Regions from separate parts of the Streptomyces olindensis genome, predicted to be linked through region 2. Evidence: riboswitches for the same ligand, from Rfam matches in the RefSeq annotation. Region 2 holds a riboswitch; the other holds the start of a gene.

Region 1 (7,461 bases), on a different contig from region 2:
TCGCTGACCTTCGCCAAGCCCGAGGGCCTGGAGGAGCACGACCACGAGTTCCAGAACGAGATCGCCAAGGCCGCCCTGATGATCGTCCGGATCCAGCCGGAGAACATCAAGGACAAGCGCGAACTCGAGTGGTCGCACGAGGGCATCGTCGCGTACTCGAAGATCTGCACCCACGTCGGTTGCCCGATCTCCCTGTACGAGCAGCAGACGCACCACGTGCTCTGCCCCTGCCACCAGTCCACCTTCGACCTCTCCGACGGTGCCCGAGTGATCTTCGGTCCCGCCGGTCACGCCCTGCCGCAGCTCCGCATCGGCGTGAACGACGAGGGCTATCTTCAGGCGCTCGGCGACTTCGACGAGCCCGTCGGCCCTGCTTTCTGGGAGCGCGGATGAGCACTGCACAGACACGCCGCAAGGCGCCCGCCGGAGAGCGGGTCGCCGACTGGGCCGACGGCCGCCTGGGGATCTACTCCCTGGCCAAGGCCAACATGCGCAAGATCTTCCCGGACCACTGGTCCTTCATGCTGGGTGAGATCTGCCTCTACAGCTTCATCATCATCATCCTGACGGGTGTGTACCTGACGCTGTTCTTCCACCCGTCGATGAACGAGGTGGAGTACCACGGCAGTTACGTCCCGCTCCAGGGGCAGCTGATGTCGGAGGCGTTCGCCTCCACGCTGGACATCAGCTTCGACGTGCGCGGTGGTCTGCTCATCCGGCAGATCCACCACTGGGCGGCGATCATCTTCCTCGCCGGCATGTTCGTGCACATGATGCGCGTCTTCTTCACGGGCGCGTTCCGCAAGCCGCGCGAGATCAACTGGCTGTTCGGCTTCCTGCTGTTCGTCCTGGGCATGTTCACCGGCTTCACCGGCTACTCCCTCCCGGACGACCTGCTCTCCGGCACCGGTGTCCGCTTCACCCAGGGCGCCATCCTGTCCGTGCCGATCGTCGGCACGTACATCTCGATGTTCCTGTTCGGCGGGGAGTTCCCGGGCACCGACTTCGTCGCCCGGTTCTACTCGATCCACATCCTGCTGCTGCCGGGCATCATGCTCGGGCTCGTGGTCGGCCACCTGATCCTGGTCTTCTACCACAAGCACACGCAGTTCGCGGGTCCCGGCCGCACCAACAAGAACGTCGTCGGCATGCCGCTGCTGCCGGTCTACATGGCCAAGGCCGGAGGCTTCTTCTTCCTGGTCTTCGGTGTCATCGCGGCCCTCGCCGGCATCGCGACCGTCAACCCGATCTGGGTCCTCGGCCCCTACCGGCCCGACCAGGTGTCGACCGGTGCCCAGCCCGACTGGTACATGGGCTTCGCCGAGGGTCTGGTCCGCGCCATGCCCGGCTGGGAGATCAACTTCTGGGGCCACACGCTCGTCCTGGGCGTGTTCATCCCGCTGGTGCTCTTCGGCCTGTTCCTCGCGATCATCGCCCTGTACCCGTTCATCGAGTCCTGGGTCACCGGGGACAAGCGCGAGCACCACATCCTGGACCGGCCGCGCAACGCCCCGACGCGCACCGCCTTCGGTGTCGCCTGGGTCACCGGCTACATGATCATGCTGATCGGTGGTGGCAACGACATCGTCGCCACGCACTTCCACCTGTCGATCAACGCGGTCACCTGGTTCGTCCGGATCGGCTTCTTCGTCGGCCCGGTCATCGCCTTCATCGTCACCAAGCGGATCTGCCTCGGCCTGCAGCGCCGGGACAAGGAGAAGGTGCTGCACGGCCGCGAGTCGGGCATCATCAAGCGCCTGCCGCACGGTGAGTTCATCGAGGTGCACGAGCCGCTCAGCCAGGAGCAGATGTACACGCTCACGGCGCACGAGCAGTACCAGCCGGTCGAACTCGGCCCGACGGTCGACGAGAACGGTGTCGAGCGCAAGCTGAAGGGCTCCGAGAAGCTGCGCGCCAAGCTCAGCGACGCCTACTACGGCGAGGGCGCCCAGATTCCGAAGCCGACCGCCGAGGAGTACCGGGAGATCACGAGCGGCCACGGCCACCACTGATCACTGCGTCGCCACGCCACGCGAGGGGCCCCGTCCGAACACCGGACGGGGCCCCTCGTCGTGCCCCGGGGCTGGATAGGGTGGACCTCGTTGAGACTCTCGTCCCGTAGTGCGGGACGCCTGATCCTGGAGCGGCTTATGAGCGCTGTGACCCCCGCTGGAGGCGACACCGCGGCGGGCCGCTCCTGGCCCCTGCTGTTGAACGGCCTGCTGGAAGGCCGGGACCTGACCGCCGACGACACCGCCTGGGCGATGGACCTGATCATGCGCGGAGAGGCGACGGACGCGCAGATCGCCGGGTTCGTGGTGGCGCTGCGCGCCAAGGGCGAGACGGTCGAGGAGATCGCCGGGTTCGTCCGGGCGATGTACGAGCACGCCAACGTCATCGAGGTGCCGGGCCCGGCGGTCGACATCGTCGGCACGGGCGGCGACGGCGCGAAGACCGTCAACATCTCCACGATGTCGGCGATCGTCGTCGCCGGCACGGGCGCGAAGGTCGTCAAGCACGGCAACCGCGCCGCGTCCTCGGCCTCCGGCGCCTCGGATGTCCTGGAGAAGCTCGGCGTCAACCTGGAGCTGCCGACGCACCGGGTGGCCGGGGTCGCGGAGGAGGCCGGGATCACCTTCTGCTTCGCGGCGAAGTTCCACCCGTCGATGCGGTACGCGGGCGCGGCCCGTGGCCAGTTGGGCATCCGGACGATCTTCAACGTCCTCGGTCCGCTGACCAACCCCGCGAAGGTGAGAGCCCAGGCCGTCGGTGTGGCCGACCCGCGCATGGCGCCGATCGTCGCCGGCGTCTTCGCCGAGCGCGGCCACTCGTCCCTGGTCTTCCGCGGCGACGACGGCCTCGACGAGCTGACCACCACGGCCACGTCGCGGGTCTGGGTCGTCCGGGACGGCAAGGTCACCGAGGAGGCCTTCGACCCGCGCGAGGTCGGCATCGAGCTGGTCCCGGTCGAGGCGCTGCGGGGCGCGGACGCCTCCTACAACGCCGAGGTCGCCCGCCGGCTGCTGGACGGCGAGAGGGGCCCGGTCCGGGACGCCGTGCTGCTGAACTCGGCGGCGGCGCTGGTGGCGCTGGAGCCGGGCCCGGGGACGCTGGCCGAGCAGATCGGCGCGGGCATGGCGAAGGCGGCCGAGTCGATCGACTCCGGGGCCGCCAAGCGGACCCTGGAGCGGTGGGTGGCCGCCAGCAACCAGTAGACGGGCACGACGTACGGCGTCCCGCGATCCGGACTCGGGTTGCGGGGCGCCGATCTTTTCGCGTACGTTCCTGTCCAGGTCATGAGTGACAGTCATGAGGCCCCGGCCGACTGTCCGGCAACCCTCCGTCCGTGGCGGGGTGCCCCGGGTGAAGACCAGGCCGCAGGCAGCGAGGTCTGTGGCAAGCGCGGACCCCTCGCCATACCAGGGGTCCTGGTCGTCGAGGAGTTCTCCGTGAGTCAGCGAATGCGATAGGGCCGCAGAGCCCCGCCTCCGCATCCCTTCTTCCTTTCACCCCCGCTGGCAGCCCTCTGGGCTCGCGGGCGGATTCACCTGATCTCACGGGAGTTCACCCATGTCCGTCTCCACCGTTGCCGCAGACCAGTCCGTTTGTGCCCCGCTGCCCGTTCTGGGGCGGGATGTCACCGTGCCGCTCGTCATCGGCGGCGAGGTCACCTACGCCGCGCTCGACTACGCCGCCAGCGCCCCGGCCCTCCAGCGGGTCTGGGACGACGTCGCCGCCTACGCGCCGTACTACGGCAGCGTCCACCGCGGCGCCGGGTACCTCTCCCAGCTGTCGACGGACCTGTTCGAGAACGCCCGCCGGACCGTCGCCGAGTTCCTCGACTGCCGCGCGGACGACCAGGTGGTGTTCACCCGCTCCACCACCGACTCCCTCAACCTCCTCGCCGCCGCCCTGCCGGACGACTGCCAGGTCTTCGTGTTCGAGACCGAGCACCACGCCTCCCTGCTGCCCTGGCGCGACGCCCGTGTCACGTACCTCGACGCCCCGAGGAGTCACCGCGAGGCCGTCGAGACCCTGGAGCGCGCCCTCGCCGACCGGGAGCCCTACGGCCCGGCCCTGGTCTGCGTCACCGGCGCCTCGAACGTCACCGGCGAGCTGTGGCCCGTACGGGAGCTCGCGACGGCCGCCCACGCCCACGGCGCCCGGATCGTGCTGGACGCCGCCCAGCTGGCCCCGCACCACCCGGTCTCCGTCCGGGACCTCGACGTCGACTGGGTCGCCTTCTCCGGGCACAAGCTGTACGCGCCCTTCGGCTCCGGCGTCCTGGCCGGACGGTCCGACTGGCTGCGCGAGGCCGAGCCGTACCTCGCGGGCGGCGGCGCCTCCCGGAAGGTCTCGCGCCGCACGGACGGGGGAGTGGACGTGGAGTGGCACGACAGCGCCGCCCGCCACGAGGCCGGTTCCCCGAACGTCATCGGCGCCTACTCCATCGCCTCCGCCTGCAAGGCCCTCACCGAGGCGGGCTTCGACACCCTGGTCGCCCGCGAGCAGTACCTGGTCGAGAAGGTGCGCGCGGGACTCGCCGAGGTGCCTCAGGTGCGGGTCCTCTCCCTCTTCGGGGACGACGCCCCGCGCGTCGGCGTGATCTCCTTCGTCGTCGACGGCTGGAACAGCTCCCACTTCGCCGCCGCGCTCTCCGCCGAGTACGGCATCGGAGTCCGGGACGGGCTGTTCTGCGCCCACCCGCTGGTGCGCACGCTGCTCGGCAGCGACCCGCAGACGCAGGGCGAGTGCGGGGCGCCCGAGGCCGCGCCGGGGGAGAAGTCCCTCAACGCCATCCGGGTGAGCTTCGGCGCCGGTACGCCGGACGAGCATGTCGAGCGGTTCGTGCGGGCCGTGCGGGAGCTGGTGACGGACGGGGCCAAGTGGAACTACCGCACGGAGGACGGCCGTTGCGTGCCGGACACCTCCGCGTGAACAGCCCGGTCGGCAGCGAGCGGTAGCCGGGCGCCCAGGACGATCATCCGCAGGGCCCGTTCGGTGGCGTCGGTGAGCAGTTCGCTCGCCCGGAGCAGCGCCTCGGCCAGCTCCATGGGGGCCGGCAGGATGCCGTGGCAGGCGTCCACGCCGGGCACCTCGTGCGCGCCCTCGCCGAGTGTGCCCGCCAGGGCCAGGACCGGACGGCCGTGGAGCTTGGCCCGGCGGGCCACCTCGGCCGGGACCTTGCCCCGGGGCGTCTGGTGGTCCAGGGCGCCCTCGGCGGTGACGACCAGGTCGGCGCGGGCCAGGCGGGCGTCCAGGTCGAGGTGGTCCAGCAGCACGTCGAAGCGGGGCAGGAGGCGGGCGCCGAGGGCTGCGAGGCCGGCTCCCAGGCCGCCGGAGGCTCCGGTTCCGGGGCCGTACCGGAGGTTGGTGTCCGGGACGGCGACGTCCCGGGTGAGGACGAAGGCCCAGTTCTCCAGAGCGGCCGACAACTCCTCCACCTGCGCGGGCGTCGCGCCCTTCTGCGGTCCGAAGACCCGGGCCACACCGCGTTCGCCGCACAGCACGTTGTAGGGGTTGCAGGCGACGAGCAGTTCCACGTCCGCCAGGCGGGGGTCCAGGCCCCTCGCGTCGATGCGGTGCAGGCGAATCAACTCCCGGCCGCCGGGCGGGAGTTCCTGGCCGTTCTCGTCCAGGAGGCGGGCGCCCAGCGCCTGGAGCGCGCCCGCGCCCCCGTCCGAGGTGCCAGAGTCGCCGCAGCCGACGAGGATCCGCCGTACGCCGGAGTCGAGCGCGGAACGGAGCAGTTCGCCGACACCGTACGTGGTGGTGGCGCCCGGGTCGCGCAGGTCGCGCGGGACGAGGGAGAGGCCGGCGACCGCCGCCATCTCCACCACGGCGGTGTCCCCGTCGCCCAGGAGGGCGAAGTGGGCGGCGATGGTCTCCCCGACCGGTCCGGTCGCGGGCACGGTGACGATCCTGCCGCCGGTGGCGGCGGCCAGGGCCAGGGCCGTGCCCTCGCCGCCGTCCACCAGCGGGACGAGGTCCAGCTCGGCGTCGGGCAGGACACGGCGCACACCGGCCGCGATGGCGTCGGCGGCGGCCTCGGCCGACAGGGACTCCTTGAAGCCGCTGGGGGCTACGACGACACGGGTCAGCATGGAGGGCTCCTTAACGGGTGACGGAGACGCCGAGCAGCGGCCACACCGCGACGGCGAAGAGCAGGACGAGGGCGGCGGTCGTCGGCGCCAGGAAGGCGGACAGCCGCAGCAGGTCGCGCGGGGTGTAGGTGGGGGTGCCGGGGAGCTGCGCGAAGAGCGTGACCGGCTTCGCCGAGGCGGGCAGGGTGTGGCAGAAGCCCGCGGCGGCGGTGGAGGCGAGCGCGGCGGCGACCGGGTTGACCCCGACGCCGACGGCGGCGGCCACGACCAGCGGCACCAGGACCGAGGAACGGGCCGAGCGGGACTGCAGGACCAGATGGGCCGCCGTGCTGACGGCGATCACGATCGCCAGGAACACCACCGGGGACTCGTTCGCCGGCAGCCCGGAGACCAGCCACCGCGCCGCTCCGGAGTCGGCGAGCGCGACGCCCATCGCCATCGTCGCCGCCATGAACAGCAGCAGCGACCAGGGGACGGTCTTCAGCGCGTCCTTCAGGCGCACGGTGCCGAGGGCGGGCGAGGAGGCGATGACGGCGCCGATCAGCGCGACCAGCGCCGGCGGGACCCGGTGCAGCGGCTCACTGCACCACAGGAGCACCACCGTGGCGAGGAGCAGGGCGCAGCGCTTCTCGGCCTGGCTCCAGGGGCCGGTCACCGGCTGCTCGCTGTGCTCCTGGATCTGCTCGGGGGTGATGCGGACGGGCCCTTGGCGGTCCGCCCGCCGGGTCGTCGTCAGCAGGACCAGCTCGGCGGCCAGATGCGAGGAGACCACGGCCAGCGGCAGCCCCAGCAGCAGCCACTCGGTGAAGCCGATGTGCTGCCCGGTCGTCTCCCACAGCACCGACACGGTGATCAGATGCGCGCCCGCGCCGATCAGGGTCGCCACCGCCGACAGCAGGATCACGGTCGGGAACAGCAACGCCAGCATCACGACCAGTCGTTTCCGGTCGGCGAGGACCTTCGCCAGGGCGAGGAACACCGGCAGCGCGAGCGCGGCCCGGCCCGAGGTGGCGGGCACCGCGAACGCCGTGACGACCAGGGCCGCGGTGGTCAGATGCACCAGCTGCCGCACGCTGCGTGCCCCGCTGACCAGGAACACCGCCGCCCGGCCCGCGAGCCCGGTCCGGCTGACCGCGGCCGCCAGCACGAACGCGCAGATCAACAGCCAGACGGTGGCGTCACCGAGCGTCCCGAACAGGGTGTCGCTGCTGATCACCCCGGTCACGGTGAGCGCGAGCCCGGCGCCCAGGGCGATGTAGGTGTCGTCGATCGACGTCCCGATCCACGCGCAGGTCGCGAGCGCGAACACGGCGAGAGTGAACCGGGCGTCGCCGCCGAGCCCCGGGAAGTTCACGGG
Region 2 (7,461 bases):
TCGACCGCGATGAAGCCGTACCCCTTCTCCGCGTTGAACCACTTGACGGTGCCCTGAGCCATGCCTAACTCCCCTATTACTGGCCCTTGCACAGATCCACACTTCGCGGATCCGGGTCAGACCTCACCCCCCACGGTTGGGGGCGTGCGCCGGAACGCGTCGACCGCGGCTGAATGTATCTGTCCAACTGCCGTCTGCAACAGGTCAATCGGACGAGAATTCTGGACGCACGGCATCCGGAATGTGGGGAGAATTCGTCTGAATTCAGGGCAAGTCGGGCCACACAAAGGGAACAAAAGCCGCGAAAGACACACACACTTTGGCTACATCTTGTCGGGCGTGCGGCAGGAATTCAGGGTTTCCGATCAGGGGATCGGCATCGCGTTCCCCAACTGTACCCCGCTCAACCACACTGAATTGCCCCCTCCGCTTCTCTCACGGAGGGGGCAATTCGATGAACTCTCGGTGACGACCGTTACCGCAAGTAACAATCGGGCCGGTCGACCGGTTCAGCCACCGGCGACGGCGGGGATGATCGACACGCCGGCACCGTCCGGCGTCGCCGTCTCCAGCCCCTGCTCGAACCGCACGTCGTCGTCGTTCACGTACACGTTGACGAACCGGCGCAGCTTGCCCTGGTCGTCCAGCACGCGGGCGGCGATCCCGGTGTGGTTCTTCTCCAGATCGGCGATGACCTCCCCGAGGGTCGCCCCCTCGGCGGCGACCTCGGCCTGCCCACCGGTGTAGGTACGCAGGATGGTGGGGATGCGAACGGTGACGCTCATGACTTCAAAACCTCCGGTTGGGTGACGCACCTGCTTTTAGGGGCGCGGGGAACTGCGCGACCAGCCCCCACCGGCCCGCAGGGAACAACGGTCAGACGAGCCCAGCGTCCCGGAACGACTCCAGGCTCGGGCGAATGGTCGCGGTCAGCCCCGTGCCCGCCACCGCGTCCAGCGTCTTGAGACCGTCCCCGGTGTTCAGCACCACGGTCGTCTTCGACGGGTCGAGCACCCCGTTGTCGATCAGCTTCTTCGTCACGCCCACCGTCACCCCACCGGCGGTCTCCGCGAAGACACCCTCCGTCCGGGCGAGGATCTTGATCGCCTCGACGACCTGCTCGTCGTTCACGTCCTCCACCGCGCCGCCCGTCCGCCGCGCGATATCCAGCACGTACGGCCCGTCCGCCGGGTTGCCGATCGCCAGCGACTTGGCGATCGTGTCCGGCTTCTGCGGCCGCACCACGTCGTGCCCGGCCTTGAACGCCGTCGACACCGGCGAGCAGCCCTCGGCCTGCGCACCGAAGATCTTGTACGGCTTGTCCTCGACGAGCCCGAGCTTGATCAGCTCCTGCAGACCCTTGTCGATCTTCGTGAGCTGGGAGCCGGAGGCGATCGGCACCACGATCTGGTCGGGCAGCCGCCAGCCGAGCTGCTCGCAGATCTCGTACGCCAGCGTCTTGGAGCCCTCGGCGTAGTACGGCCGCAGGTTGACGTTGACGAAGCCCCAGCCCTCGCCGGCCGGGTCGCCGATCAGCTCGGAGCAGAAGCGGTTCACGTCGTCGTAGTTGCCCTCGATGCCGACGAGCTCGCCGCCGTAGACCGCGGCCATGACGACCTTGCCCTGCTCCAGGTCGTGCGGGATGAACACGCAGGAGCGGAAGCCGGCGCGGGCCGCGGCGGCGCCCACGGCGCCGGCGAGGTTGCCGGTGGAGGAGCAGGAGAGCGTGGTGAAGCCGAAGGCGCGGGCGGCCTCCAGGGCCTGCGCGACGACGCGGTCCTTGAAGGAGTGCGTCGGGTTGCCCGAGTCGTCCTTCACGAACAGCTTTCCGGCCTCGACACCCAGCTCACGGGCGAGGTTGTCGGCCTTGATCAGCTTGGTCCAGCCCGGGTTGAGGTTCGGCTTGTCCGCCACGTCGGCCGGGACGGGCAGCAGCGGCGCGTAACGCCAGATGTTCGCGGGACCCGCTTCGATCTTCTTGCGCAGCTCCTCGGCGTCGTACGCGGAGAAGTCGTAGGCGATCTCCAGCGGGCCGAAACACTCCTCGCAGGCGAAGACCGGGCCGAGGGGTACCCGGTGACCGCACTCGCGGCAGCTCAGAGCAGCGGCCGGGCCGAGGTCGACGGTGGAGTTGGTGGTGCTTGCAACAGTCTGCACAGCCATGTGAGGCGAGGCCCTTTCTCCTCATCTTCCTCACGACGCATCTCGCCGTGAGACGGATTTGGCACCTTCCCTAGCCGGGAGCCTCGCGCTGTGGTCGCCAGTGACCTACGAGTACCGACTGGAGGGTTGCCGGGGCTTCATCGGGCCGTATCCCTCTGCCCCTCTGGATGAGCTGTATGTGGTTGTAAACGACGGTTGACCCCGGACATGCGATGGTCATCCGCGTTGTTCAAGACTGTAACCGACGACCAGGACCCTTGAGATAGTCGTCCGAACCGCGAGATGGCTCACAGTCCGTCCCGCCGAGAGAACGCTAAGGAGCCGCCACGGTGCTGGAAGAAGTCGAACGCTGGCTGAGCACCCGTTCCTGGTCCGCGACCGAGCGTCCGCTCCACCGGATCCTGGCCGCCAAGCAGCGCACGGGCCAGACGGTCAGCGTCGTGCTGCCCGCGCTCAACGAGGAGGAGACGGTCGGTGACATCGCCTCCGTCATCCGCCACGACCTGATGCGGCAGGTCCCGCTCGTCGACGAGCTGGTGGTCGTCGACTCGGGGTCGACCGACCGCACCTCGGAGGTGGCCGCCGCCGCGGGCGCGACGGTGGTGCACCGGGACACCATCCTGCCGCGGCTGCCCGCCGTGCCCGGCAAGGGCGAGGTGCTGTGGCGCTCGCTGCTCGTCACGCGCGGGGACATCGTCTGCTTCATCGACGCCGACCTGAGGGACTTCTCGTCCGACTTCGTCTCCGGGATCGTGGGCCCGCTGCTCACCGAGCCGGACGTGGATCTGGTGAAGGGCATGTACGACCGCCCGCTGGGCGGCGCTGCCGGGCAGGGCGGCCGGGTCACGGAACTGATGGCGCGCCCGCTGCTGAACATGCACTGGCCGCAGCTGGCCGGCTTCGTGCAGCCGCTCGGCGGGGAGTACGCCGCCCGCCGCTCGCTGCTGGAGCAGCTGCCGTTCCCCGTCGGGTACGGCGTCGAGCTGGGCATGCTGGTCGACGCGCTGCACCTGGTGGGCCTGGACGCCCTCGCCCAGGTGGACGTCGGGGTGCGCAAGCACCGGCACCAGGACGGGCAGGCGCTGGGCCGGATGGCCGCCGCGATCTACCGCACGGCCCAGCTGCGGCTGGCCCGGGGGCATCTGATCCGGCCGTCCCTGACGCAGTTCGAGCGGGGCGGGGACGGCTTCGAGCCGCGCACGTACTCCGTCGACACCGAGGAACGTCCGCCGATGGTGGAGATCGCCGAGTACCAGGAGCGGAAGGCGGCCTGACCGGTGTCGTTTTCGGCCGTGTGGGTCAGGTACGTACGTTTGAGCGTTTACAGGCCGGGCTAGGTTGAGGCGTATGGCTTCGACGTACGGTGCTGCACGTGTGCTGGTGGCCTCCAACCGCGGTCCGGTCTCCTACGCGGTGGACGAGGACGGTTCGCTGAACGCCAAGCGGGGCGGTGGCGGGCTGGTCTCGGGGCTGTCCGCGATCGGGTCCGACGCGGACGCGCTGTGGGTGTGCTCGGCGCTGTCCGACGGCGACCGGGAGGCGGTCCGGCGCGGGGTCGGCGAGGACGGCGTGCGGATGCTGGACATTCCGGCCGACGTGCACGCCGACGCCTACAACGGCATCGCCAACTCGGTCCTGTGGTTCGTGCACCACATGCTGTACCAGACGCCGCTGGAGCCGGTCTTCGACGCGGAGTTCCGGCGCCAGTGGGCGTCCTACGAGCAATACAACCGGGCGTTCGCCGAGGCGCTGGCCGAGGAGGCGGCGCGGGGCGCGGCGGTCGTCGTGCAGGACTACCACCTGACGCTGGTGCCGGGCATGCTCCGCGAGCTGCGCCCGGACCTGAGGATCGGCCACTTCTCGCACACGCCGTGGGCGCCGCCCGAGTACTTCCGGATGCTGCCGGACGACGTGGCCGGGCAGGTGCTGCGCGGCATGCTCGGCGCGGACCGGCTGGGCTTCCTCACGCAGCGCTGGGCGGACGCCTTCGTCGCGTGCGCGGAGCGGTTCGCGGGCGGGCTCGGCGGCACGCGCGTCGGCGTGCACGGGCTGGGCGCCGACGCGGACTTCCTGCGCAAGCGGTCCCACGAGCAGGACGTCGAGGAGCGGATGGCCGCGCTCCGGGAGGAGATCGGCGAGGGCCGCCGCACGATCGTCCGGGTGGACCGCACGGAGCTGTCGAAGAACATCGTGCGCGGACTGCTGGCGTACCGCCGGCTGCTCCAGGCCCACGCCGAGTGGCGCGAGCGCGTGGTGCACGTCGCCTTCGCCTACCCCTCGCGGCAGGACCTCGCGGTGTACCGCGACTACACGGCCGAGGTGCAGCGGCTGGCGGACGAGATCAACGCCGAGTACGGCACACCGGGCTGGACGCCGGTCGTGCTGCACGTGAAGGACGACTTCGCCCGCTCCCTGGCCGCCTACCGCCTGGCCGACGTGGCCCTGGTCAACCCCATCCGGGACGGCATGAACCTGGTCGCCAAGGAGGTCCCGGTCGTCTCCGACGCGGGCTGCGCGCTGGTGCTGTCGCGGGAGGCCGGGGCGTACGAGGAGCTGGGCGAGGACGCGATCACGGTCAACCCCTACGACATCACGGGCACGGCGGCGGCCCTGCACGAGGCCCTGTCGATGAGCCCGGAGGAACGCGCCGAGCGGAGCAAGCGACTGGCGGCGGCGGCCACGGCACTGCCACCGGCACAGTGGTTCGTGGACCAGCTGGAGGCGTTGCGCGGATGAGCGGCACGACACCGGCGGCGCGGCCGCTGCCCACCCCCGTCACCCGGGCCGGACAGGAGGGCCTCGACGCGCTCCTCGCCGGCCCCGGCAAGGCCCTGATCGGCCTCGACTTCGACGGGACGCTCGCGCCGATCGTGGCCGACCCGGAGCGGGCCCGGGCCCATCCGGAGGCGGTGCCGGCGCTGGCCGCGCTCGCGCCGAAGGTGGCCGCCGTGGCGGTGGTCACGGGCCGGCCCGCCGAGGTCGCGGTACGCAACGGCGGCTTCGCGGACGTGCCGGGCCTCGAGCACCTCGTCGTCCTCGGGCACTACGGCGCCGAGCGGTGGGACGCCCGCAGCGGCAAGGTCATCGCGCCGGAACCGCACCCCGGCGTCGAAGCCGTCCGCGCCGAGCTGCCCGGGCTGCTCGACGGGAGCGGGACCTGGGTGGAGGAGAAGGGCCGGGCCGTGGCCGTGCACACCCGGCGGGCCGCCGACCCGCAGGCCGCCTTCGAGGCCCTGCGCGCGCCGCTCACCGACCTCGCGACCCGGCACGGCCTGATCGTCGAGCCCGGCCGCATGGTCCTCGAACTCCGCCCGCCCGGCATGGACAAGGGCGTCGCCCTGAGCGGGTTCGCCCGGGAGATCGGCGCCGGGTCCGTCCTCTACGCCGGCGACGACCTGGGCGACCTGCCCGCCTACGCGGCGGTGGACGCCCTCCGCTCCGACGGCATCCCGGGCGTGCTGGTGTGCAGCGGCAGCGACGAGGTGACCGAGCTGCGGGAACGCGCGGACGTGGTGGTGGACGGGCCGGAGGGGGTCGTAAAGCTCCTGGCCTCGCTGGCGCATCGGATCGGCTGAGGATCGCGCCCGCGCCCCATAGGGGCGCGGGGCCGTCTCGATATGCGGCTCCGCCGCGTGGGCGCGATCAACCACGATGCGCCCGCACCCCGCAAACAACCGGACGCCCCCGTTCCTCAGCGCTCCGACCGACGCCTCTCCCGGACACGCCGCAGCCGGTTCACCGTCACCGGATCATGCGCCAGGGCCCGGGGGTCGTCCAGCAGGGCGTTGAGGAGCTGGTAGTAGCGCACAGGTGCGAGCCCCAGCTCCTCACGTATGGCCCGTTCCTTCGCACCGGGCCCGGGAAAACCCCGGCGTTCGAGCGCGAGGATGTCCCGCTCCCGGCGCCCGAGCCCCTGCTCACCCGTGTCCTCGTCCATGCCCGGCACCGTAACGCCTGCCACCGACAGCGGGACTACTCGGCGCTCTCCGCCCGGGCCGCCACCGCCTGGAGGTGGCCCAGGACGCCCGAGGGGCTGCCGCCGGGGGCGACCGCCTTGCCGATCTGCTGCTTGACCTGCGCGCTGACCTCGGCCCAGGAGGTCTTGCCGACCGGGTAGAGCTCGGAGGTGAGCAGCTCCTCCAGGAACGGCCGGAGGTGCCGGTCCCGGCCGGAGGTCGTCATGGTCCCGGACGCGGAGGCGGTGACCGGCAGCAGGTCGTACTCGCGGGAGAAGGCCAGCACGTTCTTCTCGCTGTAGACGAAGTCGAGGAAGTCGCCGACCTGGTCGCGGTGGCCGTTCTTCCGGAAGGCCGTCATCCAGTCGGCGACGCCGAGCGTGGACTTGCTCGTGCCCTCCTTGCCCGGCATCGGCACCATGCCGTAGTCGATGCCCTTCTTGGCGGCGATCTTCATCAGGGAGGGGTGGCCGTTGAGCATGCCGACCTCGCCCTTGGCGAAGGCGGCGAACGCCTCGGCCCGGTTGAGCTCGCCGGGCGCGACCGGCCCGGTCAGGTCCTTGGCGACCAGTTCGTCCTTCAGCCAGGAGAAGGTGGCGATGTTCTCCGGGGAGTCGATGCCGTAGCTGTCGACGCTGTCGGTGTAGCCGCCACCGCCGCTGAGCATCCACTGCATCGTCTCGGCCTGCGCCTCCTCCGGGCCGAGGGGCAGCGCGTAGGGGTACTTCACGCCCTCGTCCTTGAGCGCCTCGGCGTCGTCGGCCAGGTCGTCCCAGGTCTTGGGCGGGGTGATGCCGGCCTTGGAGAACAGGGCCTTGTTGTAGAAGAGCACGCGCGTGGAGGAGGCGAACGGCATGCCGTACTGCACGCCCTTGACCTGGCCGGCGGAGGCCAGCTGCCCGACGAAGTCGGCCTGCACGGGTATGGAGAGCAGGTCGTCGGCCTTGTAGAGCTGGTCCTGCGCCGCGTAGTCGGCGTACGCGCCGATCTGCGCCATGTCCGGCGGGTCACCGGCGGCGACCATCTCCCTGACCTTGCGGTCGACGTCGTTCCAGGAGTACACGCTGACGTCGATGGTGACGCCGGGGTTGTCCGCCTCGTACTCCTCGACGAGCTTGTCCCAGTACTTCTTGGAACTGTTGGCCGCACTGTCGCCGTAATCGGCGGCGACCAGCTTCAGGGTCACGTCGGCGGAACCGCCCGTGACTCCGCAGCCGCCGAGGACCGCCGTCATGCCCAGTGCGGACACCACCGCGATCGTTCCTGCCATCCGCCGCCGCTGCACCGCTGTTCTTCCCCAACCCTGGCGTCGCCGCCACTGAAACTTTTCGATATTCGGAAT

What was found. Region 2 has a riboswitch for S-adenosylmethionine ahead of thrC (threonine synthase). Riboswitches for the same ligand answer to the same signal wherever they lie in the genome.
Region 1: it holds a riboswitch for S-adenosylmethionine, as region 2 does, so the genes downstream of both, ABZ948_RS02865 (aminotransferase class V-fold PLP-dependent enzyme) here and thrC (threonine synthase) in region 2, are expected to answer to the same signal.

What each region holds. Positions count from the first base shown of each region.
Region 1 is NZ_JBEYZD010000003.1:162,265-169,725, reverse strand. It holds gene qcrA (cytochrome bc1 complex Rieske iron-sulfur subunit) at 1-393, shown strand, start outside; gene qcrB (cytochrome bc1 complex cytochrome b subunit) at 390-2,012, shown strand; gene trpD (anthranilate phosphoribosyltransferase) at 2,151-3,215, shown strand; SAM riboswitch class IV at 3,293-3,409, shown strand; gene ABZ948_RS02865 (aminotransferase class V-fold PLP-dependent enzyme) at 3,571-4,938, shown strand; gene ABZ948_RS02860 (glycerate kinase) at 4,893-6,104, opposite strand; gene ABZ948_RS02855 (SLC13 family permease) at 6,115-7,461, opposite strand, start outside.
Region 2 is NZ_JBEYZD010000078.1:7,604-15,064, reverse strand. It holds gene ABZ948_RS34165 (cold-shock protein) at 1-62, opposite strand, end outside; gene ABZ948_RS34160 (ubiquitin-like small modifier protein 1) at 510-785, opposite strand; gene thrC (threonine synthase) at 877-2,163, opposite strand; SAM riboswitch class I at 2,182-2,337, opposite strand; gene ABZ948_RS34150 (glucosyl-3-phosphoglycerate synthase) at 2,493-3,437, shown strand; gene ABZ948_RS34145 (alpha,alpha-trehalose-phosphate synthase (UDP-forming)) at 3,511-4,899, shown strand; gene otsB (trehalose-phosphatase) at 4,896-5,738, shown strand; gene ABZ948_RS34135 (DUF3263 domain-containing protein) at 5,855-6,100, opposite strand; gene ABZ948_RS34130 (ABC transporter substrate-binding protein) at 6,136-7,389, opposite strand.